Regions from separate parts of the Aeromonas intestinalis genome, predicted to be linked through region 2. Evidence: predicted binding sites of a transcription regulator. Region 2 holds the regulator's gene; the other holds the start of a gene.

Region 1 (14,863 bases), on a different contig from region 2:
TGCGCTCAGCCTCTATCTTGGCCTTCTTGTCGGCTTCTGCCTTCGCCTTCTTCTCTGCGTCAGCTTTTGCCTTCTTGGCGGCTTCATCTGCGGCTTTCTTGTCGGCCTCCGCCTTGGCTTTCTTCTCTGCCTCGGCCTTGGCCTTCTTGTCGGCCTCCGCCTTCTTGGCCGCGTCCGCCTTGGCTTTCTCGTCGGCCTGCTTCTTCTCCAGTTCTTCTTTCTTTTTCTTCAGCGCCAGCGCCTTGGCCAGCTCTTCTTCCTGACGCTTGGCTTCCGCCTTGGCCTTGTCGGCCGCCTGCTTGCGGGCTTCCTCGGCCTTTTGAGCCTTCTCTTCCGCCTGCTTCTGCTCGGCGACCTTCTTCTGCTTCTCGATCTCGGCCTTGCGGGTCGCCTCTTCGGCTTCCTTGCGCTTGGTCTCGGCGATGCGCAGACGCTCTTGCTCCTGCGCCAACTCGCGTTTGGCCTGATCGGCGTCTTCCTTGTCCTTTTCCTTTTGCTGCTGGACCGCTTTGGGCTGTGCCTGCTTCTGCTGCTGGATCTGCTGTGCCTGTTGTTCCAGGAAGTCGCTGTCCAGCATCACCGCGTTGACGATCTGTCCCTTTGACTCGGGGCGCTTGGGCTTGCTGAAGTCGATACCGACCAGCAGTATGATGCCGATGATCAGATGCAGCAGCAGCGACGCGACGAGATAACCGGAAATACCACGCTTCACATCCATCTCCGTCAGTTCACCGGATCCGTCATCAGGCCAACCTGAGGCACACCGGCTTTCTTGAGGGCGACCATCAACAGGATCACCTCTTCGTAGCGCACGGACTTGTCACCGGCCACCACCACGGGGGCGTTCTGGTTGATCGCGAGATACCCCATGGCCTTCTCGGTGATGTATTGCTGCATCGCCTCGGGCGTGCCGCTCGGCACCGGCTCGTCGTCCGCTTCACCCGCCTTGATGACGTACTCCCCTTCGGTGTTCACGCTGACGATGAAGGGGGGCTTGGCATCCTCGGGCAACTGCTCGGATTCCGCCTGGGGCAAGTCAACCTTGACCCCCTGGGTGATCACCGGCGTCACCGCCATGAAGATGATGAGCAACACCAGCATGACGTCGATGTAGGGCACCACGTTGATCTCGGCGACCTTCTTGCGTCGGATCCGCTGATAGGTTTGCATTTACTTCTCACCCTGCTGTGCAATTTGGCGGTTCAGGATAGTCGTGAACTCGTCCATGAAGTTGGCGTAGGCGTTTTCCAGTCGTTCCACCTTGTTGGTGAAGCGGTTGTAGAAGATGACCGCCGGGATGGCCGCAAACAGACCCATGGCGGTGGCGATCAATGCCTCCGCGATGCCCGGTGCGACCATCTGCAGGGTGGCCTGCTGAACCTGACCCAGGGCGATAAAGGCGTTCATGATCCCCCAGACGGTACCGAACAGACCGATGTAGGGGCTGATGGAGCCGATGGTCGCCAGTACCGGCAGGTTGGACTCCAGATCGTCCACCGCGCGGGACAAAGAGACCCGCATGGCACGATAGGTACCGTCCATCACCGCATCCTGGCCACGGGCACCGGCCTTGAGCAGACGGGCATACTCCTTGAAGCCGGAGTAGAAGATGTCTTCCATGCCTTCGATGTCATCGCGGCGGGAGGAGGACTCCTGATAGAGACGGTTGAGATCGACCCCGGACCAGAATCTGTCCTCAAACTGCTCGGAGGCCTGATTGGCCGCCTTGATGGCCTTGGAACGCTGGATGATCAGCGCCCAGGAGACGACCGACATGCCCATCAGGGTCATCATGACCAGTTTGACCAACAGACTGGCTTGCCAGAACAGGCCAATAAACGAAATTTCAGCGTGCACTTAACAGCACTCCCTTGATATTTTCAGGTATTGCGACAGGTTTCATTTGCGGATGACTGACACAGGCTATCTGTACCATGGCCTGGGTGATCAGTCGTCCATCAGCCGCCAGGATCCGTTGTGAAAAACGCATGGATGCGCGTTTCACTTCAGTCACTTGCGTCAATACGGTCAGTAGTTCATTGAAGCGGGCTGCGGCGCGAAAATCGATCTCGGTCCGACTCACCACGAAGGCAAGCCCGGCCTGCAGCAGGACGTCCTGCTCGATGCCGCCGGCACGCAGGAATTCGGTACGGGCCCGCTCCATGAACTTGAGATAATTGGCGTTGTAGACGATGCCTCCAGCGTCCGTGTCCTCGTAGTAGACACGCACCGGAAACTCAGAGACTTCCCCCATAAAAATCTGTGATCCATTCGACAGTCAGATGGGGGGCTATCATAGCGCAGGGCTGAATAGGAAAGAAGCAGGGGGAGACAGGGAAATCCCATCCTCCACTATTTTTTATGGCAGGAAATATTTCAGGCTAGATCCATGCCAAGAGAAGTCACTGGCATTGGAAAACACAGCGGAATGAAGTCGCCTTCGAATACGAGATAACCAGTATGAAGTGCCGGGGAAGGTCGACTTGTCTCGCCAACGACCAAGGGATGGTCGTGCCCAGATGAACCGCAAGATGACATGAGGCTACAGGGCATCGCCGACAGGCGCGGTAAAAGCAGAAGGGAGGCAGATAACGCTCTGCCTCCCTTCCTTTTTACGACAGGAAATATCCCTGGGTTAGCCAGAGCCCATACAACAGCGTGGGCAAAGCGAGCCAGGGGCAAAACAGCAACCGACCGACGAGGCTGCGGGGATGGAACCCCAGGCCATGCATCACGCCACAACTGACCGCCCACATCAGCCAGGGGGCGAGCAAGAGCCCGTGCTCGCTGGTGTTGGCCGCAATCAGGTTGGGAGCCTGCAAGATGGCGACGGCGAGCAGGGTCGCCGCCACCAACATCACCCCTTGCCAGGGTTGGCGCTCCAGGGGAGCCGCCAACCGGGCGAGGCGATCACTTGTTTTCATCAATCTTGCGATCCATGTTCTCAGTGTGCTCCAGCCAGAGCGCGTTGATGACGCCAAAGGCACAGGCCAGCAACAGACCCAGGATCCAGGTGAAATACCACATATCAGGGCACCTTCTTAGTAGAGCGATTGTTGGTTGTCTTCGATGTGCTTGTTGCTCACCCGGCCAAACATCTTGATGTAGGTCCAGAGGGTATACGCCAGCACAGTCGGGACGAAGATGACTGCCACGACCGTCATCACCTTGAGGGTGTTGAAGGAAGCGGTGGCATCCCACATGGTCAGACTCTGGGAAGGCTCAAGGCTGGACGGCATCAGGAACGGGAACATGGAGAAGCCCGCCGTCAGAATGATGCCTGCGATAGCCAGGGAAGAGCAGAGGAACGCCAGCCAACCTTTACCCAGCTTGGCCGCGCCCGCGGTCAGCAGGCTCATCGCCAGACCCAGCACGGGCGCCGCGATCATCCAGGGATAGAGGTTGTAGTTGTTCATCCAGGCACCGGCCTGCACCACCACTTCCTTGTGAAGCGGGTTGGTGACGGCATCGGTCGCCATGGTACCAACGACCACATAACCGTCCATGCCGCTCACCCAGACACCGGCCAGCGCGAACAGCACCAGGGTCAGCAGGGAGAAGATCATGGCGGCGGTGCTGGAACGGGCCAGCACTTCCCCTTCGGTCTTCATCATCAGCCAGGTGGCACCCTGAGTGATGATCATGCACAGGCTCACCAGACCGGCCAGCAGGCCGAACGGGTTGAGCAGGCCGAAGAAGTTGCCGTGATAGGTCAACATCAGGAACTGGTTGAAACTGAACGGTACACCCTGCAGCAGGTTGCCGAAGGCGACCCCGAAGATGACGGGCGGTACGGCGCTACCGACGAACAGCCCCCAGTCCCAGTTGTTGCGCCACTTGGCATCTTCCCGCAGGGAGCGGTACTTGAAGCCGACCGGGCGCAGGAAGAGGGCCATCAGGGTCAGGATCATGGCAATGTAGAAGCCGGAGAAGGCTGCCGCATAGACCATGGGCCAGGCCGCAAACAGGGCACCACCGGCGGTCACCAGCCATACCTGGTTGCCTTCCCAGTGCGGGCCCATGGTGTTGAGCATCACCCGACGCTCAACATCCTTCTTGCCAACGAAGGGCAGCAGGGCACCGACCCCCATATCGAAACCGTCGGTGATGGCGAAGCCAATCAGCAGCACGCCGACCAGAACCCACCAGACCAGACGCAATACTTCGTAATCAAACATGGGATCTTCTCCTTAAGCCTTGCTCTGTTCGAAGTGGTACTTGCCCGTTTTCAGACTGCTCGGGCCCAGACGTGCGTACTTGAACATCAGGTACATCTCGATGACGAGCAGCACTGTGTAGAACAGGCAGATCCCGATGAGGGAGAACCAGATCTCCGATGCCGGGAGATTGGAGGCGGAAACGGAGGTTGGCAGCATCTCGGCGATGGTCCAGGGCTGGCGACCATATTCCGCGACGAACCAGCCACATTCGATGGCGATCCAGGGCAGCGGGATCCCGTACAGCAGCGCCTTGAGCAGCCACTTGCGCTCGCCGATCTTGTGGCGGGTGCTGTCGTAGAAGGCGATGCCGATCAGCAGCAGCATGACGATGCCGCAGGCCACCATGATGCGGAACGCGAAGAACAGCGGTGCCACCTGCGGGATGGAGTCATCCACGGCGGACTTGATCTGGGCGTCGGTCGCATCGGTCACGTTCGGGGTGTAGCGCTTGAGCAGCAGACCGTAGCCCAGATCCTGCTTCACCTCGTCGAAACGGGCGCGGGTATCGTCGGACTTGTCACCGGATTGCAGCTTGGTCAGCAGGTCATAGGCGACCATGCCGTTGCGCACACGCAGCTCGTGCTCGCTCTTCAGATCCTTGAGGCCGGTTACCTGACCGTCCAGGGAACGGGTCGCGATGATGCCCAGGGCATAGGGGATCTTGATGGCGTAGTCGGTGCGCATCTCTTCCTGGTTCGGAATGCCGAACAGGGTGAAGGAGGCTGGCGCCGGCTCGGTGTTCCACTCGGCTTCGATGGCCGCCAGTTTCACCTTCTGCACTTCACCGGTCTCGTAGCCGGACTCATCACCCAGGATCAGTACGGAAACGATGGAGGCCATGCCGAACGCGGCCGCGATGGCGAAGGAACGACGGGCGAAAGCCACATCACGATTCTTGAGCAGGTAGTAGGAGGAGATACCCAGCACGAACATGGCGCCCGTGGTATAGCCCGCCGCTACCGTGTGGACGAACTTGACCTGGGCAACCGGGTTGAACACCAGCTCGGCGAAGCTCACCATCTCCATGCGCATGGATTCGAAGTTGAACTCGGCACCGACCGGGTTCTGCATCCAGCCGTTGGCGACCAGGATCCAGAGGGCGGAGAGGTTGGTCCCGAGGGCCATCAGCCAGGTCGCGGCCAGGTGCTGGCGCTTGCTGAGGCGATCCCAACCGAAGAAGAACATACCGACGAAGGTGGACTCCAGGAAGAAGGCCATCAGCCCTTCGATGGCCAGGGGAGCCCCGAAGATATCGCCGACATAGTGAGAGTAGTAGGCCCAGTTGGTTCCGAATTGGAACTCCATGGTCAGCCCTGTGGTCACCCCGAGGGCGAAGTTGATCCCGAACAACTTGCCCCAGAACTTGGTCATGTCCCGGTAGACAGTGTTGTTGGTCATCACATAGACAGACTCCATGATCGCCAGGATGAAGGCCATCCCCAGCGTCAAGGGTACAAACAGGAAGTGATAAAGGGCCGTCGCAGCAAATTGGAACCGCGATAGGTCTACCACATGCTCAGCAATCATGATGTTTCCTCACCGATTATTGGCACGGCTATTTTAAGTTTTAAGGACAAAGCTTCCATTGGAAGGCCCCGAATGATCGGCCATACCAAGAACGATGACCGGATTCGACTGCAACCACATTAACAACAAGGCAATATACAAGAACAAAAAAAGCTAATGTTTAACATCTGGTAAACAATAACAGCGATTCTATTCCCGCCTATAATGACCGCTGTTTTATATCACCTTTATTTGATTGAAATCAATGTAAAACCATCACCTATACATGCCTTTTCAAGGCAACTTATCGGTGCGAAACCCTTAATTATGGGAGCTGAATCACAAAAAGATGAGACTCGTAAATCTTTGATTTAAATCAATTTTAACGCACCGGGAAATAGTTTCAATTCTGTTAAATAAATAATAGAACCACTATGGTGAATCTTGTATTTTCCATACTGAATAGGTGATCTCGATTGCAATTTAAAACCAGTAAAAACACATGTTTATGCTTATTTTACCGCCCGCATATTTGATTAGTTAATCTAATCCGAATGTGGCAAATTTTCTTGTTTGTCCGGCTTGTCGAGTGCTCCTACAATGCGCCTCGCAGTGAGGGCATACCTCTGGATACAGGCCGGTCATACTGGGTTCCCGGTACGTATTCGATGAACATTTCGAACCTGTTTGTTGGGATTAATGATGAAAAAGTTTGTTGCCAAGACCATTCGTTACTACAAGCTTTCGTTCGTTCAGCTCTATCAAATGAACCGACTCTGAGGCCTCGCGACGGCTCCTCCGTGTTTTCCTGACCGGTCTGCAGACGCTCTCACTGTCTGTGAACATCCATCCTGAATTGTCTTTGCCCACCGCATCTGCCGTGGGCTTTTTTTTGGCCTCGGGAATTTTGTCAGAATAGTAAAAAACCGCCCCTGGAGGCGGTTTTTTGTTCAATCAGATATTTCTATGCTTCCGGCGGCCGCTGCAGGCCGAAGTGAGCATACGCTCTTGCTGTCGCCAGCCTCCCCCTTGGGGTCCGCTGCAGATAACCCTGCTGAATGAGATAGGGTTCCAGCACATCCTCGATGGTGTCCTTCTCTTCCCCGATGGCGGCCGCCAGGTTGTCGAGGCCCACAGGCCCTCCCATAAACTTGTCGATGACGGCCAACAATAGCTTGCGGTCCATGAAGTCGAAACCTTCGTTATCCACGTCCAGCATGTCCATGGCGCGGGCCGCTATGGGTCCATCAATCCGGCCATCGGATTTCACCTGGGCGAAATCCCGCACCCGTCTTAACAAACGGTTAGCAATACGCGGGGTACCGCGGGAGCGTCTCGCCACCTCCAGCGCCCCGTCGTCCGACATCTCCAGTCCGAGGCAGCGGGCGCTGCGGGCGACGATGTCGGTGAGATCCTTGACGTTGTAGAACTCGAGACGCTGGACGATACCGAACCGATCCCGCAGCGGGCTGGTCAGGGAACCGGCCCGGGTGGTGGCGCCGATCAGGGTGAAGGGGGGGAGATCCAGCTTGATGGAGCGGGCGGCAGGGCCCTCCCCGATCATGATGTCGAGCTGATAATCCTCCATGGCCGGGTAGAGTACTTCCTCCACCACGGGGCTGAGACGGTGGATCTCGTCGATGAAGAGCACGTCGTGGGGCTCGAGGTTGGTGAGCAGGGCCGCCAGATCGCCGGCCTTCTCCAGCACCGGGCCCGAGGTGGTCTTGATGTTGACCTCCATCTCGTTGGCCACGATGTTCGCGAGGGTGGTCTTGCCAAGGCCGGGGGGGCCGAAGATCAGCAGGTGATCCAGGGCTTCTCCCCGCTGGCGGGCCGCCTCGATGAAGATCTCCATCTGGCCGCAGACGTGATCCTGACCGGTATAATCCGCCAGCTTCTTGGGACGGATGGCCCGGTCGATGACCGCATCCTCGCGGGATTCCCCCGCCGATATCAGACGATCCGCTTCAATCATGTACTACCTCACCTGGCTGTATCGCCATGGCCACAGGCTCTGTCTTAGATATCGCCATCCCTACACCAGACTGCGCAGGGATTCACGGATGATCGCCTCGACCGACATGCCATCGGCCGCCACCTTGGCAACGATCTGGCTCGCCTGCTGGGGCTTGTAGCCGAGTGCCACCAGGGCACTGGCGGCCTCTTCGCTGGCATCCGGCGCCCGCAGGACACTCTCTTTCTCGGGCAGGCTGATGGCGGCGGGGGAGAAGAGATCGTGGCTGACCCAGCCCTTGAGGCGATCCTTCATCTCCACAACCAGACGCTCGGCGGTCTTCTTGCCCACCCCCGGCAACTTGACCAGGGAGCTTATCTCTTCACGCTCGACGCTCATCACGAACTGGGTGGCGGTCATGCCGGAAAGAATGGCCAGCGCCAGCTTGGGGCCGACCCCGTTGGTCTTGATCAGCTCGCGAAACAGCGCCCGCTCCTGCTTGTGGTTGAAGCCATAGAGCAGCTGGGCGTCTTCCCGCACCACAAAGTGGGTGTGAATGACCGCTTCCTTGCCGAGATCCGGCAGATCATAGAAGCAGCTCATGGGCATGTGCACCTCATAGCCCACACCGCCAACCTCCAGCAACACCTCGGGGGGCTGCTTCTCGATGATGACGCCTCTCAAGCGACCGATCATGTTCTCTTCCTCGCCACGCAGACACTGTATGAATTGGGCCATAGCATAAAGAATAACTGGATAAGTATCCAGCATAGGCCTGTGGTGAATCGCCGGGCAAAGCGCCTGCCAACCGGCCCCCCTCCCTGCCCGACATGCCCCTTCCCCATTCCTCGGCGCACTGAATTTAGCCCTTGGGCCGCGCGCCTCGGCCTGTTAAAATTCCGCACTTGAAATTTTCCAGGGCTCCGGGCCCGAACTAGCTAAGGTCTACCGCGATGCGTACCAGCCAATATCTGCTCTCCACTCTCAAGGAAACTCCCTCCGATGCGGAAGTCGTCAGCCATCAGCTGATGCTGCGCGCCGGCATGATCCGCAAACTGGCCTCCGGCATGTACGCCTGGCTGCCGTCCGGCCTGCGGGTCCTGAAGAAGATCGAGAACATCGTTCGCGAGGAGATGAACAGAGCGGGTGCCATCGAAGTGTCCATGCCGGTGGTCCAACCCGCCGAGCTGTGGCAGGAGTCCGGCCGCTGGGACGACTATGGTCCCGAGCTGTGCCGTCTGACCGACCGTCACAACCGTCCCTTCGTGCTGGGCCCGACCCACGAAGAGGTGATCACCGCCCTGATCCGCTACGAAGTGAACAGCTACAAGCAGCTGCCACTCAACCTCTACCAGATCCAGACCAAGTTCCGCGACGAAGTACGTCCCCGTTTCGGCGTGATGCGCGGCCGGGAATTCCTGATGAAGGATGCCTACTCCTTCCACATCAGCAAGGAATCCCTGATCGACACCTACGAGAAGATGCACGCTGCCTACTGCGCCGCTTTCACCCGCATGGGTCTGAACTTCCGTCCGGTGCAGGCCGATACCGGCTCCATCGGCGGCACCGGCTCCCACGAATTCCAGGTGCTGGCCGAGAGCGGTGAAGACCTGATCGCCTTCTCCGACAGCTCCGACTACGCCGCCAACATCGAGATGGCCGAAGCCCTGGCCCCGGCCGGTGAGCGTGCCGCTGCCACCGCAGCCCTGACCAAGGTCGCCACCCCGGGCGTGCACACCATCATTGATGTTGCCGCCTTCCTGAATGTGGCCCCGGCCACCATCGCCAAGACCCTGCTGGTACTGGGTGAAGCGGACGAGCACGGCAAGCAGGCGGTCATCGCCCTGGTGCTGCGCGGCGATCACGAACTGAACGAGATCAAGGCCGAGAAGCTGCCGGGTGTCGCCAACCCGCTCACCTTCGCAAGCGACGAGCAGATCAAGGCTGCCGCCGGTTGTGATGCAGGTTCCATCGGCCCGGTCGGCTTCGCCGGTCGCATCATCGCCGATCGCAGCGCTGCCCACCTGGCGGACTTCGTCTGCGGTGCCAACGACACCGGCTTCCACCTGACCGGCGCCAACTGGGATCGCGACATCGCCTCTTACGAAGTCGCTGACCTGCGCAACGTGGTAGAAGGCGATTCCAGCCCCTGCGGCCAGGGCAAGCTCTTGCTCAAGCGCGGCATCGAAGTGGGCCACATCTTCCAGCTCGGTACCAAGTACTCCGAAGCCATGAAGGCCAGCGTGCTGAACGAGGGCGGCAAGTCCGTCACCATGGAGATGGGTTGCTACGGTATCGGGGTCTCCCGCCTGGTGGCCGCCGCCATCGAGCAGAACAATGACCAGTACGGCATCATCTGGCCGGAAGCCATCGCCCCGTTCGAAGTGGCCATCGTGCCGATGAACATGCACAAGTCCGAACGCGTTGCCGAGCAGGCCGAGCAGTTCTACGCCGAGCTCAAAGCCGCCGGTGTGGACGTGCTGTTCGATGACCGCAAGGAGCGCCCGGGCGTGATGTTCGCCGACATGGAGCTGCTGGGGGTTCCCCACGCCATCGTCATCGGCGATCGCGGTCTGGACAACGGCGTGGTGGAATACAAGTGCCGCCGCACCGGTGAGAAGCAGGAAGTGGCCATTGGCGACATCATCGCCCAGCTCAAGGGCAAGCTGGGTCGCTGATAGCACCCACGCAGCCTTCCGCAAATCATAAGAAAGCCCCGAGTGCCACGGCACTCGGGGCTTTTTACATGTGGCATCTCTCCTCCATGACCCACCACAATGCAATGCTGCTGCCAAGGGATATCGCGCTGTACAGGGCGCGGCTGATTTCCTAGACTGGCGCTCTTTACCCAGCGTACCCGAGAAGCTATGCCCATCGCCTCAGCCAATACCGTTGTCGTGCTCGACTTCGAGACCACAGGGCTCTCACCCAGACAGGGGGACAGAGCCATCGAGATCGGCGCCGTCAGGATCAAGGATGGCCATATCAGCGAACGTTTCTCGGCGCTGATGAATCCGGGCTTCAACGTCAGCAGCTTCATCGAGCAATACACCGGGATCAGCAACGCCATGCTGAAACAGGCTCCCCCCTGCAACGAGGTGATGGCGGATTTCGTCGACTTTATCGGGGATGACAATCTGGTCGCCCACAACGCCTCCTTCGACAAGCGCTTCCTGGATGCGGAAGTCGAGCGGCTGCCGGCGCGATATCGCGGGCAATTTGCCTGCTCCCTGCTGCTGTCGAGGCGGCTGTTTCCCGATGCGCCGGATCACAAGCTGGGCACCCTGGTGCAATACAAGCGCCTGCCCAATGACGGGATATTTCACCGCGCCCTGGCGGATGCCGAGGTAACGGCTCACCTCTGGCTTGCCTTGTTGGAAGAGCTGGAATGTCGACATGGCATTATCGACCCGGATTTTGCATTGCTGCTGACCCTGGGCAAGAAGCCAAAACAGGCGATGGCATCCTTCCTGCGGGAATATGCGACCCGGACATGATCTGTGCCGACATGCCTCCCCCCTCATCCATGCCGACATCCAATTGACCCGTCTTTAATGCCCATCGAGACCCGGCGCACAGACGGCCAGAAGGAGCCAACACTGCCTGCGAATAAAAAAGCGCGCCAATTGGCGCGCTTTTTGTCACTTTGGCAGTGGTTGATGCTGCCAGGACTCTGATGTTCAGTCGTTGCGTCCAATGAAGAGATCCGTCACATGGCAGCTGCTGCGCGCCTCGAGGGCATCCAGCATGTAGGCGGCAGCATCCTCCGGCGTCATGAAACGGCTCGGATCCACGTGTTCCGAGTTGTCCCAGAACTCGCTCTTGATCCCGCTCGGGTAGAGGTTCACCAGTCGCAGGGGCGAGCCCTTGAGCTCGGCCCGCAGGGATTCCAGAAAGCCCCGCATGCCCCACTTGGAGGCGCAGTAGAGGCTCTCGTTGGCCTTGCCGCTCTGGGCCGCAGAGGAGAGCACATTGGCCAGCACGCCCCCCTTCTCGCCGATCAGGCGCACCGTCTGCTGGGCCACCAGGATAGTGGAGACGAGATTGCTCTCCACCACCCGGCGCACCTGCTCTGCGGTGTAGACCCCGACCGGGCCGAACTCCCCCACCCCGGCGCAGTGGATCACCAGCTCCGGCAATCCCCCCCAGGCCACGGCGGCGGAGAAGGCCATCTCCACCTCCTCGTGGTGAGCGAGATCGGCGGCGATGCCGACCACGGCCTTGCCGAGCAGCTGTTCCTGCTCCTGCAACTTGTGGTAGCGGCGCCCCATCATGGCAACCCGGTGGCCGCGCGCTACCAGTCCGATTGTCAGTGCGCGTCCAAGGCCGGAGCCCGCGCCAGTCACTATGATGTGGCCCATCATTCCTCCCGGATCAGGTCTGGATACTCGGATTAGAACGTGAATTCGCCGCCGATGAACCAGCCATCGACTTTCTGGTCGACACGGTCGAAGTCCATGTCCACTTCACGCCAGCCGGCGCGCAGCTTGAGCGGCACGGAGGCGAACTTGTAGGAGCCGCCCAGACGGTAGTCATAGTTGTCCGCATCCTGCACACGCAGATCGCCGAAGGCCGCAAAGCCGGTCCCCGGAATGCGGATCTCGCCGCCGGTGTAGGCCATCAGCACATCCTTGTCATAGGAGTAGTGCTGGGTATTGAAGTCACCGTCGTAGCGACGACCGGTCAGACCCAGATCGAGCTGGAACAGATCGTTGTTCATCAGGCGATAGTAGAGGGTCAGATCATAGGCCTGCAGCTCGTTGTCGAAGGCACCACCGCTGCTGCTGAGGTCGGACATCTCGAACTTGGCATTGGGCAAGAACCAGATCCCGTGCTCCAGCTGCAGGTAGCCGTTCCAGTTGTAGTCATCGTCATAGCTGCCATCGGCCCCGACGCCATCGATCTGACCGCTGCCTTGTGCGTTCCACACATCGGCACCGGCTGCGAAACGCCAGTCATCGGCGGCCATGGCGGCGTGGCTGAACAGGGCAAGCAGGCTGCCGGCAATCAAGGTCTTCTTCATCGTATAACTCCCTTATGGACTGGAAAGGCCATCATTTTACCCAGCGCGCAAGGAATACCTAGAGCAAAAAGCTGAACCAGCGTCCATTAATGTCAGTGCTGCATGCCTTTCATCGGCTCGACCGGCTTCACCGGCAGGCTCAGGCTGAGGGTCTGACCATCGTCCAAGCTCAGGGTCAGCGGGAAGGGGGTGTCCCGGGCGAGTTCTCGCACCTCGAACAACATGACGTGGAAGCTGCCGGGTTTGAGCGCCACCTCTCCCCTCGCGGGGATCTGGATGCCATCCACCCGGCGCATCCTCATCACCCCGTTCTCGTGCAGATGGGTGTGCAGCTCGGCCCTCGCCGCGCCGGGAGAGCTGACGGTGGTCAGGGTCACCGGCTTGTCGCCGTCATTCTTGAGCACCATGAACGCAGCCGTATTGGGGGATCCCGGGGGCAGCAGACGCACATAACCATCGATGGCCTCGACCTTGGCCAGGGCCGGGCTCGCCAACAGCAGGGTCAGCATGGAGTAAAACGCACGTTTAAACATGGTTTGAATCCTTTTATGATGTTGTCAAACGACGCAAAGCTTACCCCCGTGGCACGCTTTTGACAGCCTCAGATGACAAGGATTCAGACATGGCCCCCACAATTCTGGTCGAGCAGCAGGATGGCTTGCTCACCCTGACCCTCAACCGACCCGACAAACGCAATGCCCTCGACACCGGGATGTACCAGGCCCTCACCGCCGCGCTGCAACAGGCGAGCCAGGATGAGCACGTGCATGTGGTGGTGCTGCAGGGTCAGGCGACCTGTTTCACCGCCGGCAACGATCTCGCCGACTTCATGGGTAAAACCACGCTGGAAGCAGACGATCCCATCCTGCAGTTCCTCCACGCCTTCGCCGATTTCCCCAAGCCGGTCATCGCTGCCGTCGCGGGCCCGGCCGTCGGTATCGGCACCACTCTGCTGCTGCACTGCGATCTGGTCTATCTGGCCGACAACGCGCGCTTGCAACTGCCCTTCGTCGAGCTGGGACTGGTACCGGAGTTCGCCTCCAGCCTGCTGCTGCCCCGGGCCGTCGGCCACCTGAAGGCGGCAGAGCTGTTGTTGCTGGCAGAGGCCATGGATGCGGGCGAGGCGCTGCGGCTCGGACTCGCCAACCGGGTGGTGGCGGCCGATGAGTTGCTCGGCTTTGCGCGGGAAACCGGATTGAGACTCGCGGCCAAGCCGCCGAAGGCGCTGCAAAAGAGCAAGGCCCTGCTCAAGCAGGAGCTCAGGCAAGCGGTGCATTTCGTCATCGACATGGAGGCGCGCGCCTTCTCCCAGGCCCTGCAGGGAGAAGAGGCCCAGAGCCGTATCGCCCGCAAGCTGGGGCGACGGGACTGACAGTTAGTTTAGGCGGAAGCGGCCGATCAGCTCGCAGCCCTGTACCCTGTCCTGCACCTGGATCAGTTTGGCTATCTCGGGGTTGGGGTGGCGCTTCAGGAAGGAGAGCAGGGCGGCGCGGCAGCAACCCAGCTCGCTGATGAGAGATTCGCACTCCCGGTTCGGACACTGGGGCACCAGGGCAGTGACCAGTTCCGAGGCGAGCTTGAGGTAGCGCAGCTCGTAGGCTGGCTCCTCCATGGCGCGCCAGAAGTCGGCGAGGCGATGGCAGGTGGCGACCCGCATGCTGGCGAGTTCATCCAGCGCATCGGCGCTGAGATCGTCCGCATCCAGTTCATACACCTCTCCCAGCGCCTGCTGGTAGAGACAGATCGCCGTGCCGAGCGCCCCCATGTCCAGGGCGTTTTCCGCCTCCAGCATGTAGCGTTGCCAGTTGTCATTCATCATCTTCCTCTCCTCTGCCGACATGAGTGGAAGCTGTATCATGGCTAATTGAGAATAAATATCAACCAGAGCGTTTGTGCAGGATCCACCCTATACCGCTACCTGCGGGGCCCACACCGGGTTCAGCCCGCACTTTTGGATTGATTGACGCGACACTGTTTGCCGGGATAGCCGGGCAACTCCCTCGCCTTGCTGCTGCAGGCGAGTCGCTTGGCCTGGGAGAGACGATCCGCCAGATTGGCGTCGTTGACCGGCAACCAGTCCATCTGCTGGCCGAGCCAGCTGGCCCAGGCGAACTCGACAAAGTAGACCCGCCCCTTCTTGCTGAAGTAGCCAGCATCCTG
Region 2 (14,863 bases):
GCGAGCGCATCGAGGCGGCGGTGGATGAGCTCGGCTATATCCCCAACCGGGCTGCCGGGGCACTCGCTTCCGCCACTTCCCAGACCATAGTGGTCATAGTCCCGAGCCTGGCGGAGCGCGGCTGTGGCGACATGGTCGCCGGTCTGCAGCAGACCCTGCTGGCGGAGGGTTACCAGATCATGCTGGGGGATGCCCAACACATGAAACAGCAGGAGGAGAGCCTGCTCGGCAACTTCCTGCAGCACAATCCGGCCGCCGTGGTGCTGTTTGGCGGCGATCCTGGCGAGACGGTGCGCACCCGCCTGAAGGCGGCACGCCTGCCGGTGGTGGAGGTGGGGGCCATGGCGCGTCAGCCCATCGACATGAACGTCGGCGTCTCCAATTTTGACGCGGGTTATCAGCTGACCCGCCACCTCATCGAACGGGGTTATCGCAACATCGGTTTCCTCTGCGCCCGCCAGGAGCAATGGATGCTGCAGCAACGCATGCAGGGCTGGCAGAAGGCCCTGCTGGACAACTATCTCTCGCCGGACGCCATCGTCAATACTTCGGAGTTGCCCAGTTTCAGTACGGGCGCCGCCATGCTGGGGGAGTTCCTGCTGCGCTGGCCCGAACTGGATGCGCTGATCTGCGTCAACGACGAGCTGGCTGCCGGCGTGCTATTTGAATGCCAGCGTCGCCACCTGAGCGTACCGGGCAAGCTCGCCATCGCCGGTTTCGACGATCTGGACGTGGCGCGGGCCTGTTACCCGGCCCTCACCTCGGTCAGGATCCCTTATCACCAGATGGGGCAGCAGGCAGCGGATCTCATCCTGCGCCAGCTGTCGGGGGAGGCCGTGGCAAATACGGCCCTGACCCTGGATTTTCAACTGCAAAAGCGTCAGAGCACCTGACGATACACAACCCGAGAGGCAAGCATGTTCAAGGCCCTGTTACTGGAAAACCAAGACGGCAAGACGATCCCCACCCTGACCCGGTTGGCTGAGAGCCAGCTGCCGGAAGGGGAGGTGCGCATCGCGGTGAGTTACAGCTCCATCAACTACAAGGACGGACTGGCCATCACCGGCAAGGGCAAGATAGTGCGCCAGTGGCCGCTGGTGCCGGGCATCGACTTCGCCGGTACCGTGCTGGAATCCGCCGACCCGCGCTATCAGGCCGGTGACAAGGTAGTGCTGACCGGCTGGGGTGTGGGTGAGGGACACTGGGGTGGCATGGCCGAGCAGGCCCGCGTCAAGGCGGACTGGCTGGTGCCGCTGCCGGCCGGGCTGGATGAGCGTCAGGCCATGTGCATCGGCACCGCCGGTCTCACCGCCATGCTCTGCGTGCTGGCGCTGGAAGAGGCGGGCATCACCCCGGATTGCAGCGAGATCCTGGTGACCGGGGCGGCCGGTGGGGTGGGGTCCACCTCCATCGCCCTCTTGGCGGCGCTGGGTTATCGCGTGGCGGCCCTGACCGGGCGTCCCGAGGAGCAGGGGGAGATGCTGACGGCCCTCGGGGCGAGTCGCATCGTGCCGCGCAGCGAGCTGCTGGAGCCCGCCAAGCCGCTGGAGAAACAGCTGTGGGCCGGTGCCGTCGACACCGTCGGCAGCCAGGTGCTGGCCAAGCTGCTGGCCCAGATGAACTACGGCGGCGCCGTGGCTGCCTGCGGGCTGGCGGGTGGCTTCGATCTGCCGACCAGCGTCATGCCTTTCATCCTGCGCAACGTGCGTCTGCAGGGGGTGGATTCGGTGATGTGTCCGCTGGCCCGCCGCCAGCAGGCTTGGGAGCGGCTGGCGCGAGACCTGCCTGCCCGCTTCTTCGAACAGGCGGTGACCGAGATCGGTCTGGAGCAGGTGGTCGCTGCCGCCGACGCCATTACCCGGGGTCAGGTGGCGGGCCGTACCCTGGTCAAGCTCTGAGCAAGGCACTGGCGAGCCCGGTGATTCTGGATAGACTTTGAAGGCCGGTGCACTATCCAAGGAGCATGAGCATGGGTGAACCAAGGTCGGATTACGAGCTCGACGATGACTGGGAGCCGGAATCCTGGGAGGACGAACTGGAGGAGCTGGACGACGAGGGGTGGCAGGATTTTGAATCCCTCGACGATCAGTGAATCCCGGTTGAGTGCGTGGGCGGGCCCTGGGGCTCGCCCTATTTTTTGTCTATTGCGCAGGATGCGGCTTGGTGGCTGTGGCGGGGCTAGTTAGAATGAATTGCTCAAATGGCGCTCAGATTGGATGAGCCGACGACATGTCGTCACGCCAGCGAGCCCTGTCACCACTCACCCGACGCTCAAGGATGATTATGCGCTCACTCGTCATCATGCTGTTTGCCGCCCTGCTTGGGGGCTGCGTTTCCAACTCGGACGACCCGTGCGAGAAAGTCTGGGCCGATGTCGGTGAAGCCGACGGCAAGCTCGGATTCGCCGCCGATCGGGTCGAATTCCACCAGACCCAATGCGGAGACAAGGTCGATGTGGCCATGTGGCAGCAAGGTCGCCAGAAGGGGCTGGCCTGGTACTGCCGTCCGGAGCACCTCTACCTGGCCGGTCGTGCGGGGGAGGAGTATCGCGGCGTCTGCCCGAACGATGTGCAGGCTCGTCGCTTGTTTGAGCAGGGGCGTCAGGGCTGGACCGATCAATAAGTCTGACCGGAGGTTCACTGAGATGGCCCTGGGATCGGGGGCCTCGGGATGAAGGGGGTCAGTCCCCCTTCTCTTTCAGGCGCAGCGGCTGACACAGGTACTGCTTGTCATTGGCGCTGCGGGCGCACTTGCCGCACACGAACTTCGGCTTGCGCACTATCTTGCGCAAGGCCTTGAGTTCGAACGGGATCTCGTGGCGGCGCCATTCACACAGCGTCTTGTGGCCCATGGCGCTTCATTCCTCGACAACAAAAAAAGGACGGATGGGGGGCTGGGTCAGCACTGCGTCACCCAGGGCTTATTGATACAGGTACTTGGTGAAGATGAGCTCGCGCACCGCCTTCTTGCCGCTCTCTTTTACCAGCAGCTCGTTGACCTTGTCCTGGCACTCCTTGCGCAGCTCTTCCCGGCTCGCCAGGGATTTGATCTGGGTGCCTGTCTTGCTGCCAATCAGGCGGATGATAGCGTCGCGGATCAGCGGGTCATGTTGCTCCAGCAGTTTGAGATCCGCCTCGTTTTCGGCCATCAGCTCCACCGTCACCCGCACATAGCCCAGGGTTTTGCCCTCGCCCAGGTAGTTGGTGATGATGTCCGGATCCAGCGCGTGGTAGGCAAAGCCGGGTTTGACGGCCGCAGAGGCGGCATCGCCAGCCTCCTCGGAGGCGGAGGCGGTCAGCGCGGTAACACTCAGCAATAACATCAACAGGACCTGGATCATCTTCATCTGAATGGCTCGGCAACGATGGATGCCCCATTTTTGATGCTGTCATCGGGGCCGTCAAGCACGGATGTTCTTACATTTCGCCATTGATTTACGGATAATAAACCGGATTTTAACCTGATAACGGAAACCTCCGGATGGTGAAGCTGTGAAGTCCGAGCCGACTGTTCCCCTCATCCAGCTCGATCCCTGGCGGGTCCCCGAGCACTGTGAGCCCCCCGAGGCACTGCGCCCCTGGCTGCTGGAGGCCGACTCCATGACCCGGCGACTGCGTCGCCATCATCGTCGGCTGTCGGTGCAACTGCTGGCCAATCGCAGCGTGCCGCTCGCGGCCGACGAACAGGCGCTGGTCGCCGCCGACTGTCCCCAGGGCCTGTGCCGCGAAGTGATCCTGCATGGGGATGGCGGGCCCGCCGTCCTGGGCTGGACCCTGTTTGCCGAGGCGGCCTTGCAGGGCAGTGGTTTGCAGGATCTCGGTGAACAGCCATTGGGTGAACGTATCTTCGGTTCAGAGCCAACCCAGCGAGACAATCTGCTACTAGCTCGCTTTGAGATAGCAGCCAATCCTTGCTGCCCGGCCGCCATCGTCTGGGGTCGCCGTTCCCGTCTCTATCTGGGGCCGTGGCCCTTGCTGGTCCACGAACTCTTCCTGCCCTCGTTGTTGTCCCATTCGCCGTCATTGCCTAAGGAGCCGGAGTGAAGCTGTTAACCAAGGAGCGGGGGCTGGCCTATGTGCAGTTGGCCCGCATCGACAAACCCATCGGTACCCTGCTGCTGCTCTGGCCCACCCTGTGGGCACTCTGGCTGGCGGCCGGCGGCGTGCCGAGTCTGTGGATCCTGCTGGTGTTCGTGGTGGGCGTTTTCCTGATGCGCTCGGCTGGCTGCGTCATCAATGATTATGCGGATCGCAACTTTGACGGCCATGTGAAGCGCACGGCCGGTCGCCCCCTGCCCATGGGCAAGGTGGCCCCGCGGGAGGTGCTGGCCCTGTTTGCCGTGCTGGCGCTGCTCTCGTTCGGCCTGGTGCTGACCCTGAACCCGCTCACCATAGGGCTGTCGTTCGCCGGCTTGCTGCTGGCCGTCTGCTACCCCTTCATGAAGCGTTTCATCCCCATCCCCCAGCTGGTGCTGGGCATGGCGTTCTCCTGGTCCATCCCCATGGCCTATGCGGCGGAGGCCAACGCGCTGCCCCCCGTGGCCTGGCTGCTGTTTCTCGCAAACCTGCTGTGGACCATCGCCTATGACACCCAGTACGCCATGGTGGACCGGGACGACGATCTCAAGCTGGGGCTGAAATCGAGCGCCATCCTGTTTGGCCGCCATGACAAGCGGATCATCGGCATGCTGCAACTGGCGACCCTGCTGGTGCTGCTGCTGGTGGGGGAGCTGATGGCGATGGGCGCCAGCTACTACTGGGGCCTGCTGGGGGCGGCGGCGCTGTTCGTCTATCAGCAGTGGCTGATCCGGGCGCGCCAGCGTGAAGCCTGCTTCCAGGCTTTCCTCAACAACAACTATGTGGGGGCTCTGGTGCTGCTCGGGGTCGTGGTTCACTACCTCTAGGCAGGCTCATGCACCAGGGGCTGACCCCATGAAAAAGGCCGCATCTGATGCGGCCTTTTTTTATCTCCCCCGACGCCTCGTCAGGGCATCAGGTGCGGTTGCCCGCCTCTATGGTGCGGCGGATCCGGGTGCTGAGCAGCGGCACTATGTTGTCGGCCAGGGCCTGGAAGCGGCCCAGATCCGGCTTGCTGCCGGTATCCAGATAGCCTTCCTGGCGCAGGGAGTGGATCAGAGTGCTGAACAGTTTCTGGTCGAAGAACTCGGGGGCGTTGATGCCATGCAGGGTACCGAGACGCTCCGCCATCATCAGGCCGTCCGCTTCCAGCTGCTCCGCTTCGATGCGGGGCTGGGCCAGCAAGCGGGTCAGCACGATGGCGTAGCGTTGCAGCGTCTCCTGAATGCTCTCTGCCAGCAGCAGCAATCGCATCTGGTTGACCGGGTTGACCCAGTAGCCGCCCTCGCGCAGCTCGATCAGTTGCTGGCGTTGCAGCTCGGCCAGCAGGGCGTCCACCAGTGCCGGCAGCTCCTCCTCGCCATAGCGCAGGAACAGCTCCGTCTTGAGCAGCGGATAGATGTCGATGCAGCGGGCGACGATCTCGCTGCGGCTTATGCCCTCGCAGCGTTCGATCAAGGCCGCCACCAGGGAAGGCAGGGCGAACAGGTGCAGTATGTTGTTGCGATAGTAGGTCAGCAGGATGGCCTGATAGCGATCCAGGCTGACTATCTGGCCGAGCTTGTCCTCGCTCACCTCGAACTTGTTGAGCTCCATCGCCTGATCCAGCAGGGTCTTGGCATCCTCGTCCGGCATGGTGCTCTGGGGGCTGTAGGGCACCTGCTTGAGCAGGTCCAGATAGGTGTTGATCTGGGCCTGCAGCTCGTCCCGGGTCAGGGCGTGGCGTTCGGCGGCCAGCAGGGCCAGGGCGCTCAGGGTCAGGCCGTTGACGGCGGCGGCGTCGTTGATGCGGGTCATCAGAAGCTCGGCCAGCTGGTTGACGGTGGGGGCCATCCATTCCGGGCGCTCTTCCTTGCCGATGCTCTCCTTCCAGTTCGGAACATGCTCACCGAGATAGCTGTTGAGGGTCAGCGGTTCGCCGAAGTTGACGAAACCGCGGCCGTAGTTGCGCAGCTTGCGCAGGATGCCGAGCACCTGCAGGAAGCTCTCCTTTTCCTTGCGGCTGCCCTTGAGCTCGTTGTGATAGGTGTTCACCTCCATCACGTGCTCGTAGCCCAGATAGACGGGGACCAGGGTCACCGGCCTGTCCAGCCCGCGCATCATGGCCTGCAGGGTCATGGCCAGCATGCCGGTCTTGGGGGGCAGCAGGCGACCGGTGCGTGAGCGCCCCCCTTCGGTGAAGAACTCCACCGAGTAGCCCTTGGCGAACAGCAGGTTCAGGTATTCACGGAATACGGTGCTGTAGAGGGGGTTGCCCTTGAAGGTGCGGCGGATGAAGAAGGCGCCGCCGTGGCGGAAGATGGGGCCCGCCGGCCAGAAATTCAGGTTGATGCCCGCCGCGATGTGGGGCGGCACCATGCCCTGGTGGTAGATGACGTAGGAGAGCAGCAGGTAGTCCATGTGACTGCGATGGCAGGGGACGTAGACGATCTCGTGTCCCTCCTGGGCCAACTGGCGTACCCGTTCGGCGCCGTTGACCGAGAGGCCGCGGTAGAGCTTGTTCCAGAGCCAGCCGAGGAAGCTCTCGCCGAGGCGGATCAGCCGGTAGGAGAAGTCGGAGGCGATCTCGTCCATGTAGCCATGGGCGCGTTTCTGCGCCTTTTCCAGGCTGATGCCCTCACGCTCGGCCTCTTCCTCGATCGCCTGCTGGATCACGCTGGAGTCCAGCAACTGCTTGAACAGCAGGTTGCGGTTCGGCAGCTTGGGGCCGGTGGCGGCGAGCTGCTGGCGGCTGAAGTGGGTACGCGCCACACGTGCCAGCTTGTGGGCGATGGCCTCGTCGGTGCCGTGTTTGTCCGCCATGTAGCGCAGGGAGAGGGGCGGAGAGAAGCGCACCAGGTTCTCGCGGCCCTTGAGGATCACAATCAGCGCCTTCTTGAGGCGGTTCGGTGCCAGGCTGCTGATGATGTTCCAGCCGGAGGCCTCTTCCCCTTCCCGGCCCGGACCGCGGCCCCAGAACAGGGTGACGGGAACGACCTGGATGTCCAGCGCCGGATCCTGCTTGTGCAGATCCAGCAGCTGGTGAAATTCTTGCAAGAAGGGCAGCGGTTTGGTGCGCTTGCCAAACAGGGGAGGCGGGCGATCCAGACAGACATAGCGCGGCAGCAGCTGACCGTTCAGTTCCAGCGGGGTGAAGGGACCGGGAAGACCGAGATCCTCGCAGCACTGCTGCAGGGTCAAGAGGTCGGTGATCGAGCTGGTTTTCAGGGCATAGACAATGGGTCTGGCCGGGTCCAGGTCCAGTTCCGTAATGGGGTTTTCCGGCAGGCTCTTGTGATTGACCAAGCCGCTGACCGGCCATTGCAGAATGGCTCTGGAAATGTTCTGTCCGATGGACATGGGTGTCTGCTCTCCAAAAAAATGCGGCGTGAGCATAACAAATCACCGCTGGCTTGTCGCCGAGAGGTAGGATGAGTGGCGCACAGGATCAAGAATGGGTCATTTGCCGCAATAAGTGCGACGAAGACGGGACAAATATCAGCTACGCCTTGCCTTGGCCCCAGCACTGTATATACTGCCAGTGTGCTGTATAAAAAGACAGGTGCCCATGTTATGAAACCCCTTACTCCCCGCCAGGCTGAAGTGCTGGAGCTTATCAAGGCGAACATGAACGAGACCGGCATGCCGCCGACTCGTGCCGAGATTGCCCAGAAGCTTGGTTTCAAGTCGGCCAATGCGGCCGAGGAACATTTGAAGGCCCTGGCCAAGAAAGGGGTCATCGAGATCATGCCCGGCACCTCTCGCGGCATCCGCCTGCTGCTCGAAGAGGAAGAGGCGCCGGAAGAGAGTGGTCTGCCCCTCATCGGCAAGGTGGCCGCCGGCGAACCCATCCTGGCCCAGGAGCACATCGAGAGCCACTATCAGGTGGATCCCGCCCTGTTCCACCCACGGGCAGACTTCCTGCTGCGGGTGCAGGGCATGAGCATGAAGAACATCGGCATCATGGACGGGGATCTGCTGGCGGTGCACAAGACCCAGGACGTGCGCAACGGCCAGGTGGTGGTGGCCCGCCTCGATGAGGATGTCACCGTCAAGCGCTTCCAGCGCAAGGGCAGCCAGGTGTGGCTGCTGCCGGAGAACGAAGAGCTCTCCCCCATCTCGGTGGATCTCGCCAGCCAGCACCTCACCATCGAGGGATTGGCGGTCGGCGTCATCCGCAACGCCGACTGGATGTAATCTCGGCAGCCATCAGACGGCCTCCTGCGGGAGGCCGCGTCGTTTCTGTCTCCCCCGCATCTGTCGCCACCTTCGCCATTTTTGTTGCCTTCAAACCACGCCGTCGCCACCGGGTCGGCATTTCAGATATATCCTTGGGTATGTCCGCCTCGCGCTGGCGGTTCAGGGGGTCGCCATCCCCCGAAGGATTGCCTGAGCTGGCCGGGATAAGGCCGCAGGGATGCAACGCCGATGCTGCTGGGGCGGCACGGGATAGAAGGGAGAGTCGCCCGGATGTGGTCAGTGTCCATGTCTCGAAGCGACCCACAGCGTCAGTACGTGGTCCTGCATCAGCTTGCCGCTGGCAAGGGGGCGGCTCGACGTAGCCTGTTGCGCAAGGAGGACAGGTATGGCTTCAAGCTCACCATGGGATCCGGGTCCGGAGACGGCCCCCGCATCTTCCATCACCCGCTTCATCAAGGGCAGCCGGATGACGTGGTTCTACGCGCTCTGGGTGTATCACAAGGGGAGTGGCTGGACCATCTGGTTGGGGTGCCCCAAGGACAAGATAGTCCGCCTGGTGCGCCTGTTTCGTCGCCATCACGACATCGGCTTGCCGGATGCCCCCTGGACAGCTCCTGTCGTCCCGTTGCATGCCGTCATCAGGCGTCCCCAGGTTCGGCAGCGGTGGCGCCCCTGAGTGATCACCACCCGTTTGCTCCAGGCCCCACCTTGTGTGGGGCTTCTGTTTTTCGGGCAAGCCCGAGGCAAAGCGTGGGGATGGACGGCCTGGTGACCGCGCCAGCGGGATGGGGTCCTACCCCCTATTCAGACCTTGGGGTAGCCAGCGACAGGGGCTGGCAGGTTACAATGACCCTCGATTTGGTCCGATCCCCTGGCTGAACTCCCTGGCAAGGCAAATTTTATATGGTGAAACCCCGTTATCCCCTGATGTTCATGCTGCTGGTCGTTAGCATCATGGTCATTTATTACTGGAGTCGGCCCCTCCAGCCGGAGCAGGCCAATTACTATCCGGCGGGGCGGGACATCAATCCCTTCACCCTGGTGGATGAGGATGGGGAACCCTTCACCGAGGCCAATCTGCATGGCCACTGGACCTTCCTGTTTCTCGGCTACACCTATTGCCCGGACATCTGCCCGACCACCCTGGCGGATCTGCGCGCCGTCTATCCGGAGTTGAAGCAGATAGCACCGCGCAGTCAGGTGGTCTTCGTCTCGGCGGATCCCAAGCGGGACGACAGCGCCCGCCTCAAGGGGTATGTCGATTTCTTCCAGCCCGAGTTCAAGGCGGTGACGGCGCAGCACGATCATCTGTTCCCCTTCGTGCGCAACCTGGGCCTCGTCTACTCCATCGTGGAGCACGACAGCAAGGACTACCTGATCGACCACTCTGCCTCCATCGTGCTGATAAGCCCGGCGGGCAAGCTGGTGGCCGTGTTCCGCCCCCAGGCACAGGAGGGCCAGGTGCCCCATGTGTCGATGGCGACCATGGTGTCCGATTTCACCCGGATCGTGCGACTGGCCGGCGAGTGATGCCTGCCGCCGGAGGTTGTGCATGCTGATCCCGCCCTGGCTTCGTGACCCCGGGCGTCATCGCGCCGTCTTTGCCCTGGCCCTGCCCATGGTGTTCTCCAACGTCACCACCCCGCTGCTGGGACTGGTGGACACCTGGGTGATCGGTCACCTCGGCCAGGCCTGGTTCCTCGGTGGCGTCTCGGTCGGTGCCACTCTCATCAACCTGCTGTTCTGGCTGCTGGGCTTCCTGCGCATGTCCACCACGGGCTTGACTGCCCAGGCTCAGGGGGCAGGCAGTGCCGAGGGGCAGCTGGATACCCTGGCGCGGGCGCTGGGGTTGGCGGTCGCCCTCGGTGCCGCGCTCCTGTTGCTGTTGCTGCCCTTTTTGCCGGCGCTCATCGCGCTGAGTGGTGGCTCGCCCGAGGTGCAGTTCCATGCCGGAGAATATGTATCGATCCGGATCTGGAGCGCCCCGGCGGCCCTGTGCAACCTGGTCATCATGGGCTGGCTGCTGGGCATGCAGGATGCCCGCAGCCCCATGCTGCTGCTCATCTTCAGCAACCTGGTCAACATGGTGCTGGATGCCGGCTTCGTGCTGGGGCTGGGCTGGCAGGTGAAAGGGGTGGCGGCGGCCTCCCTGCTGGCCGATTACGGCGCCCTGGTGCTGGGGCTCTGGCTGGTGAGCCGTCGGTTGCGCCACCTGCCGACAGAGACCTGGCGCGGGGCCTGGCAACGCTGGCGTCAGTGGCCCGCCCTGCGGCGCCTGCTCGGCCTGAACCGGGACATCTTCATCCGTTCACTCTGCCTGCAGCTCTGCTTCGCCTTCATGACCCTGCAGGGGGCGCGGCTCGGGGACGTGGCGGTGGCGGCCAACGCGGTGCTGCTCAACTTCCTGATGCTCATCTCCTACGGGCTGGATGGTTTTGCCTACGCGGTGGAGGCCATGGTGGGGCGTGCCATCGGGCGGCGGGATCGGCAGGCGCTGCGAGAGGCCATCGCCCTCAACCTGGGTTGGGCCGGGCTGATCGCCCTGGGCTTCACCCTGGCGTTTGCCCTGGGGGGCGGACAGCTCATCGCCCATATCACCGACATTCCGGCGGTGATCGCCGAGGCAAACCGCCAACTGCCCTGGCTGGTGGTCATGCCGCTGCTGGCGGTCTGGTGTTATCTGCTGGACGGGGTCTTCATCGGGGCGACCCGGGCGCGGGAGATGCGAAACAGCATGCTGGTGGCGGTGTTTGCCGGTTTCTTCCCCATCTGGTGGCTGTGCCAGGACTGGGGTGTGGCGGCCTTGTGGGCCGCCATGGCGGCGCTGATGACGGGGCGGGGGTTGACCCTTGGCTGGCTGTGCTGGCGGCTGGAGCGCGATGGCCGCTTGCTGGAGCAGGTCCGGCCGGTGCAATCAGCCTAGTCGGCAAACGGATGGATTGACCGGGCGCCGGGTCTGAGGGACGGCGCCCGCAGGCAGCGACTCAGAGCGCGCCCTGATAATCGAACTGGCGCCAGCTCTCGTAGACGAACACGGATACCGCGTTGGCCAGGTTCATGCTGCGGCTCTGGGGCAGCATGGGGATGCGCAGGCGTTGCTCGAACGGCAGGCTCTCGATGATCTCCGCGGGCAGGCCGCGGCTCTCGGGGCCGAACAGCAGGGCGTCCCCCAGGGCGAACCGAACCGCCGAGTGGGCGGTGCGCCCCTTGGTGGTACAGGCGAAGACCCGGGTCGGTGCGACCGCCGCCAGAAACGCCTCATAGCTCGGCCAGCGCTTCACCTCGGCAAATTCGTGATAGTCGAGCCCCGCCCGTTTCACCCGCTTGTCATCCCACTCGAATCCCAGCGGCTCTATCAGGTGCAACCGGTAGCCGGTATTGGCACAGAGACGGATGATGTTGCCGGTATTGGGCGGGATTTCCGGCTGGTAGAGCACGATGTCGAGCATGACGGGATCCTGAGGGAGGCGATAAGGGGCGCCAGCATACCCAGCGCCCGCCGTGATGAAAAGGGATTGTCACGCCATGGGCAGGCGGATGGTGATGACCAGGCCGTTCGGGTGGTTGGTGCCGGCCCGGATGGTGCCGCCGTGCCGCGCGATGGCTTCGGCGGCGATGGCGAGCCCGAGCCCGGTGCCGCCGGTCTTGGCGTTGCGGGCGTCATCGACCCGGAAGAAGGGCAGGAACAGCTGATCCTGCTGCTCCACCGGCACCCCGGGACCATCGTCGCGAATGGTCATCACCCACTCCCGACCTTCCCGATACCAGTCCACCTTGATGAACTCCCGCGCATATTTGAGGGCGTTGCGCAGGGGATTCTCCAGTGCCCGGCCCAGCAGCTCTGGCCACATCCGGATGGACTCCTCCGGCAGGGGCGGCAGCCTTAGCTGCTTGCCGTTCTGGTTGGCCTCGAACATGGCGTCATCCAGGATGGGCTCCAGCAGATCCGCCAGCGGCAGCTCCACCGGAGCCTCAACGTGTTGCTGCACCCGGGAGAGATCCAGCAGATCGCCGATCAGCTTGTCGAGCCGGGCGATCTCCGCCTCGATCCTGGCCAGCTCGCTGCTGTCACCCTGTTTGCGGCGGATCAGCGCCTGAGCGAGCTGGATGCGGGTGAGGGGGCTGCGCAGCTCGTGGGAGATGTCGGAGAGCAGCTGTTTCTGCTTCTGGATCATGCGCTTGAGGGTATCCACCATGTGACTGACATGATCCGCCAGCTGGCCGATCTCGTCCTGGCGCCCCAGGTTGGGGATCCGGGTCTCCAGCTTGCCCTCCGCCAGCTGGGAGACGGACTGCTGCAACTGCAGCAGGGGGCGGGTCAGCCGCCAGGCCAGCAGCAGGCAGAGCGGCGTGCTGACCAGCATGGCGATGCCGAGGATCTGGATGGGGTGATCCAGGATCTGGATGAACAAGAAGAGGTAGGAGTTTTCCACGTTGAGGCCGAAGTAGACGTGATAGTCCTGGCCGTGATGGTGCATCAGGAAGGGGCCGGCGATGGCCCTGTCGTGTTCGCTGCCGAGCATGGGCTTGGCCGGGTCGTCCGATTCCAGCATGAAGCGGATGACAAACTTGCTGAGCTGGGCGGTTGACTGCATCTGGCCACTGGCATCGCGCAGATAGACGTTGTCCACCGGCAGCAGCCCCGCGGCGTCGATGGCCTGCATCAGCACGAAATCCTGCTCGGGGGGCGCCCCCGCCTGCAGTGCCCGCAGGTTGTTGTTCATCCGGGTCACTTCGTGTTCGGGCAGGGGGATGATGTTGCGCGGGTCCAGGGTGGGCAATATGACTACCGCAGCGACAACCAGCAGCAGCATGAACCAGAACCAGAGAAAAATCTGGGTGGAGAGTCCGCCAAAGGGGCGGTGAGTGGTCATGCCTGCTCCAGCCAGAGGTAGCCTCGCCCGCGCACCGTCTTGAAGCGGGGCTGGCCATCGGCCCGCTCCGGCAGCTTCTTGCGCAGGTTGCTCAGGTGCATGTCGATGGCCCGATCGAAGGGTTCGAGCTTCTTGCCAAGCACTTGTTCGGACAGCAGATTCTTGCTGACGATCTGGCCGGGGCTGCGCAGCAGACACTCCAGCAGGCCGAACTCGGTGGCGGTGAGCTCCAGCAGTTCGTCATTGCAGCGGGCCTGCTGCAGGCCGGGTTGCAGCACCAGATCCATGAATCTCAGCTCGTCCGGGGCGCCGCGCTGGGGCTGGGGGCTCTGGGTGCGGCGCAGGATGGCCCGCACCCGGGCCAGCAGTTCCCGGTCGTCGAACGGCTTGGCCAGGTAGTCGTCGGCGCCGGCCTCCAGCCCGTTGACCCTGTCCTGGCTGTCTCCCCGGGCGGTCAGCATCAGCACCGGGGTCTCATAACGCTTGCGCAGTCGGGTCAGCATGGCGAAGCCGTTGAGCCTCGGCATCATCACATCCAGCAACACCAGATCGAACCGCTGCTCCGCCAGCCGCTGCAGCCCCTCTTCGCCGTCCTCGGCCACCGTCACCTCGAACCCTTCCAGGGTCAGGATTTCGGTCAGCAGCTGGGTCAGTTCGAGATCGTCGTCGACCAGGAGTATTTTGTTCATCTGGAGTCACTCCGTTGATTTTGAACGTCAAACAGGCGTTCGTGTCAGGGTATAATAGGGTTTTACACGCCAGAGGAAAGCCGGTTTTGAGCCATCAACAATATTCTCGCTGGGTCACCCTGGCCAGCATGGCGGCGGTCACCGTCGCCACCCTGCTGATCGTCGGCAAGCTGGTTGCCTGGCTGATGACGGACTCGTCCAGCCTGCTGGCGTCCCTCACCGACTCCTTCATGGACGTCAGTGCCTCCCTCATCAACCTGTTCGCCATTCGCTATGCCCTGGTGCCGGCGGATGACGAGCACCGCTTCGGCCACGGCAAGGCGGAGTCCCTGGCGGGCCTCATCCAGTCGGCCTTCATCTCGGGCTCCGCCCTGCTGCTCATGATGCATGGCATCTCTTCACTGCTCAATCAGGTGCCGGTGCAGCGGCTGGAGGCCGGTCTCTGGGTCAGCGGCGGCTCCATCCTGCTGACCCTGCTGCTGGTGAGCTTCCAGCGCTGGGTGGTGGCACGCACCAACAGCGTGGCCATCAAGGCCGACATGCTGCATTACCGCTCCGATCTGCTGCTCAACGCCGGCGTCTTGCTGGCCCTGGTGCTGGCGGGGCAGGGCTGGTTCTGGGCCGATGGCCTGTTTGCCATCCTGATCGGCCTGTTCCTGGTGTGGGGCGCAGTCCAGATCGGCTACGAATCGGTGCAGGCCCTGCTCGATCGTCAGTTGCCAGAGGCGGAACAAGCGAGAATAATGGCTCTCTGCTGTGCCGTTGAGGGGGTACATGGCGTGCATGATCTGCGTACCCGTCAATCCGGGCCGACCCGTTTCGCGCAACTGCATCTGGAACTGGATGATCAGCTGCCGCTGGTCAAGGCTCATCAGATAGCCGACGAGGCTGAGCTGGCCGTGCGCCAGTCATTTGAGCGGATGGATGTGATCATTCACATGGACCCCATCTCGGTGCTGACAAAAGAACAAAAAGGCTCTCACCCTGAACAACAGTAGGCTGTAACATGGACGATCTGGTTGCCCAAACGTGGCAAAAAATTCAG

The links. Region 2 encodes LexA, which represses DNA repair genes until DNA is damaged. Its sites were predicted from a motif close to ANCTGTNTNNNNANACAGNT; they were not measured.
Region 1: ruvA (Holliday junction branch migration protein RuvA) is a predicted target of LexA. The motif match lies at 8,431-8,450, and genes of this name have one in related genera.

What each region holds. Positions count from the first base shown of each region.
Region 1 covers NZ_JBSTYK010000020.1:4,124-18,986, forward strand. The annotation lists gene tolA (cell envelope integrity protein TolA) at 1-718, opposite strand, end outside; gene tolR (protein TolR) at 724-1,170, opposite strand; gene tolQ (protein TolQ) at 1,171-1,857, opposite strand; gene ybgC (tol-pal system-associated acyl-CoA thioesterase) at 1,847-2,254, opposite strand; gene ACW5W7_RS19305 (cyd operon YbgE family protein) at 2,613-2,924, opposite strand; gene cydX (cytochrome bd-I oxidase subunit CydX) at 2,911-3,027, opposite strand; gene cydB (cytochrome d ubiquinol oxidase subunit II) at 3,042-4,178, opposite strand; gene cydA (cytochrome ubiquinol oxidase subunit I) at 4,191-5,747, opposite strand; gene ruvB (Holliday junction branch migration DNA helicase RuvB) at 6,691-7,701, opposite strand; gene ruvA (Holliday junction branch migration protein RuvA) at 7,762-8,376, opposite strand; gene ACW5W7_RS19335 (proline--tRNA ligase) at 8,634-10,358, shown strand; gene ACW5W7_RS19340 (3'-5' exonuclease) at 10,548-11,177, shown strand; gene ACW5W7_RS19345 (SDR family NAD(P)-dependent oxidoreductase) at 11,361-12,041, opposite strand; gene ACW5W7_RS19350 (TIGR04219 family outer membrane beta-barrel protein) at 12,074-12,703, opposite strand; gene ACW5W7_RS19355 (copper chaperone PCu(A)C) at 12,796-13,236, opposite strand; gene ACW5W7_RS19360 (enoyl-CoA hydratase-related protein) at 13,326-14,075, shown strand; gene ACW5W7_RS19365 (DUF2753 family protein) at 14,079-14,522, opposite strand; gene ACW5W7_RS19370 (ParB-like protein) at 14,642-14,863, opposite strand, start outside.
Region 2 covers NZ_JBSTYK010000024.1:22,000-36,862, forward strand. The annotation lists gene ACW5W7_RS20540 (LacI family DNA-binding transcriptional regulator) at 1-893, shown strand, start outside; gene acuI (acrylyl-CoA reductase (NADPH)) at 918-1,898, shown strand; gene ACW5W7_RS20550 (hypothetical protein) at 1,970-2,092, shown strand; gene ACW5W7_RS20555 (DUF2799 domain-containing protein) at 2,278-2,622, shown strand; gene ACW5W7_RS20560 (hypothetical protein) at 2,681-2,851, opposite strand; gene ACW5W7_RS20565 (flagellar basal body-associated protein FliL) at 2,921-3,346, opposite strand; gene ACW5W7_RS20570 (chorismate--pyruvate lyase family protein) at 3,492-4,043, shown strand; gene ubiA (4-hydroxybenzoate octaprenyltransferase) at 4,040-4,903, shown strand; gene plsB (glycerol-3-phosphate 1-O-acyltransferase PlsB) at 4,992-7,415, opposite strand; gene lexA (transcriptional repressor LexA) at 7,629-8,252, shown strand; gene ACW5W7_RS20590 (hypothetical protein) at 8,641-8,931, shown strand; gene ACW5W7_RS20595 (SCO family protein) at 9,159-9,785, shown strand; gene dinF (MATE family efflux transporter DinF) at 9,808-11,178, shown strand; gene trmL (tRNA (uridine(34)/cytosine(34)/5-carboxymethylaminomethyluridine(34)-2'-O)-methyltransferase TrmL) at 11,240-11,704, opposite strand; gene ACW5W7_RS20610 (ATP-binding protein) at 11,774-13,129, opposite strand; gene ACW5W7_RS20615 (response regulator) at 13,126-13,818, opposite strand; gene fieF (cation efflux pump FieF) at 13,905-14,816, shown strand; gene cysE (serine O-acetyltransferase) at 14,825-14,863, shown strand, end outside.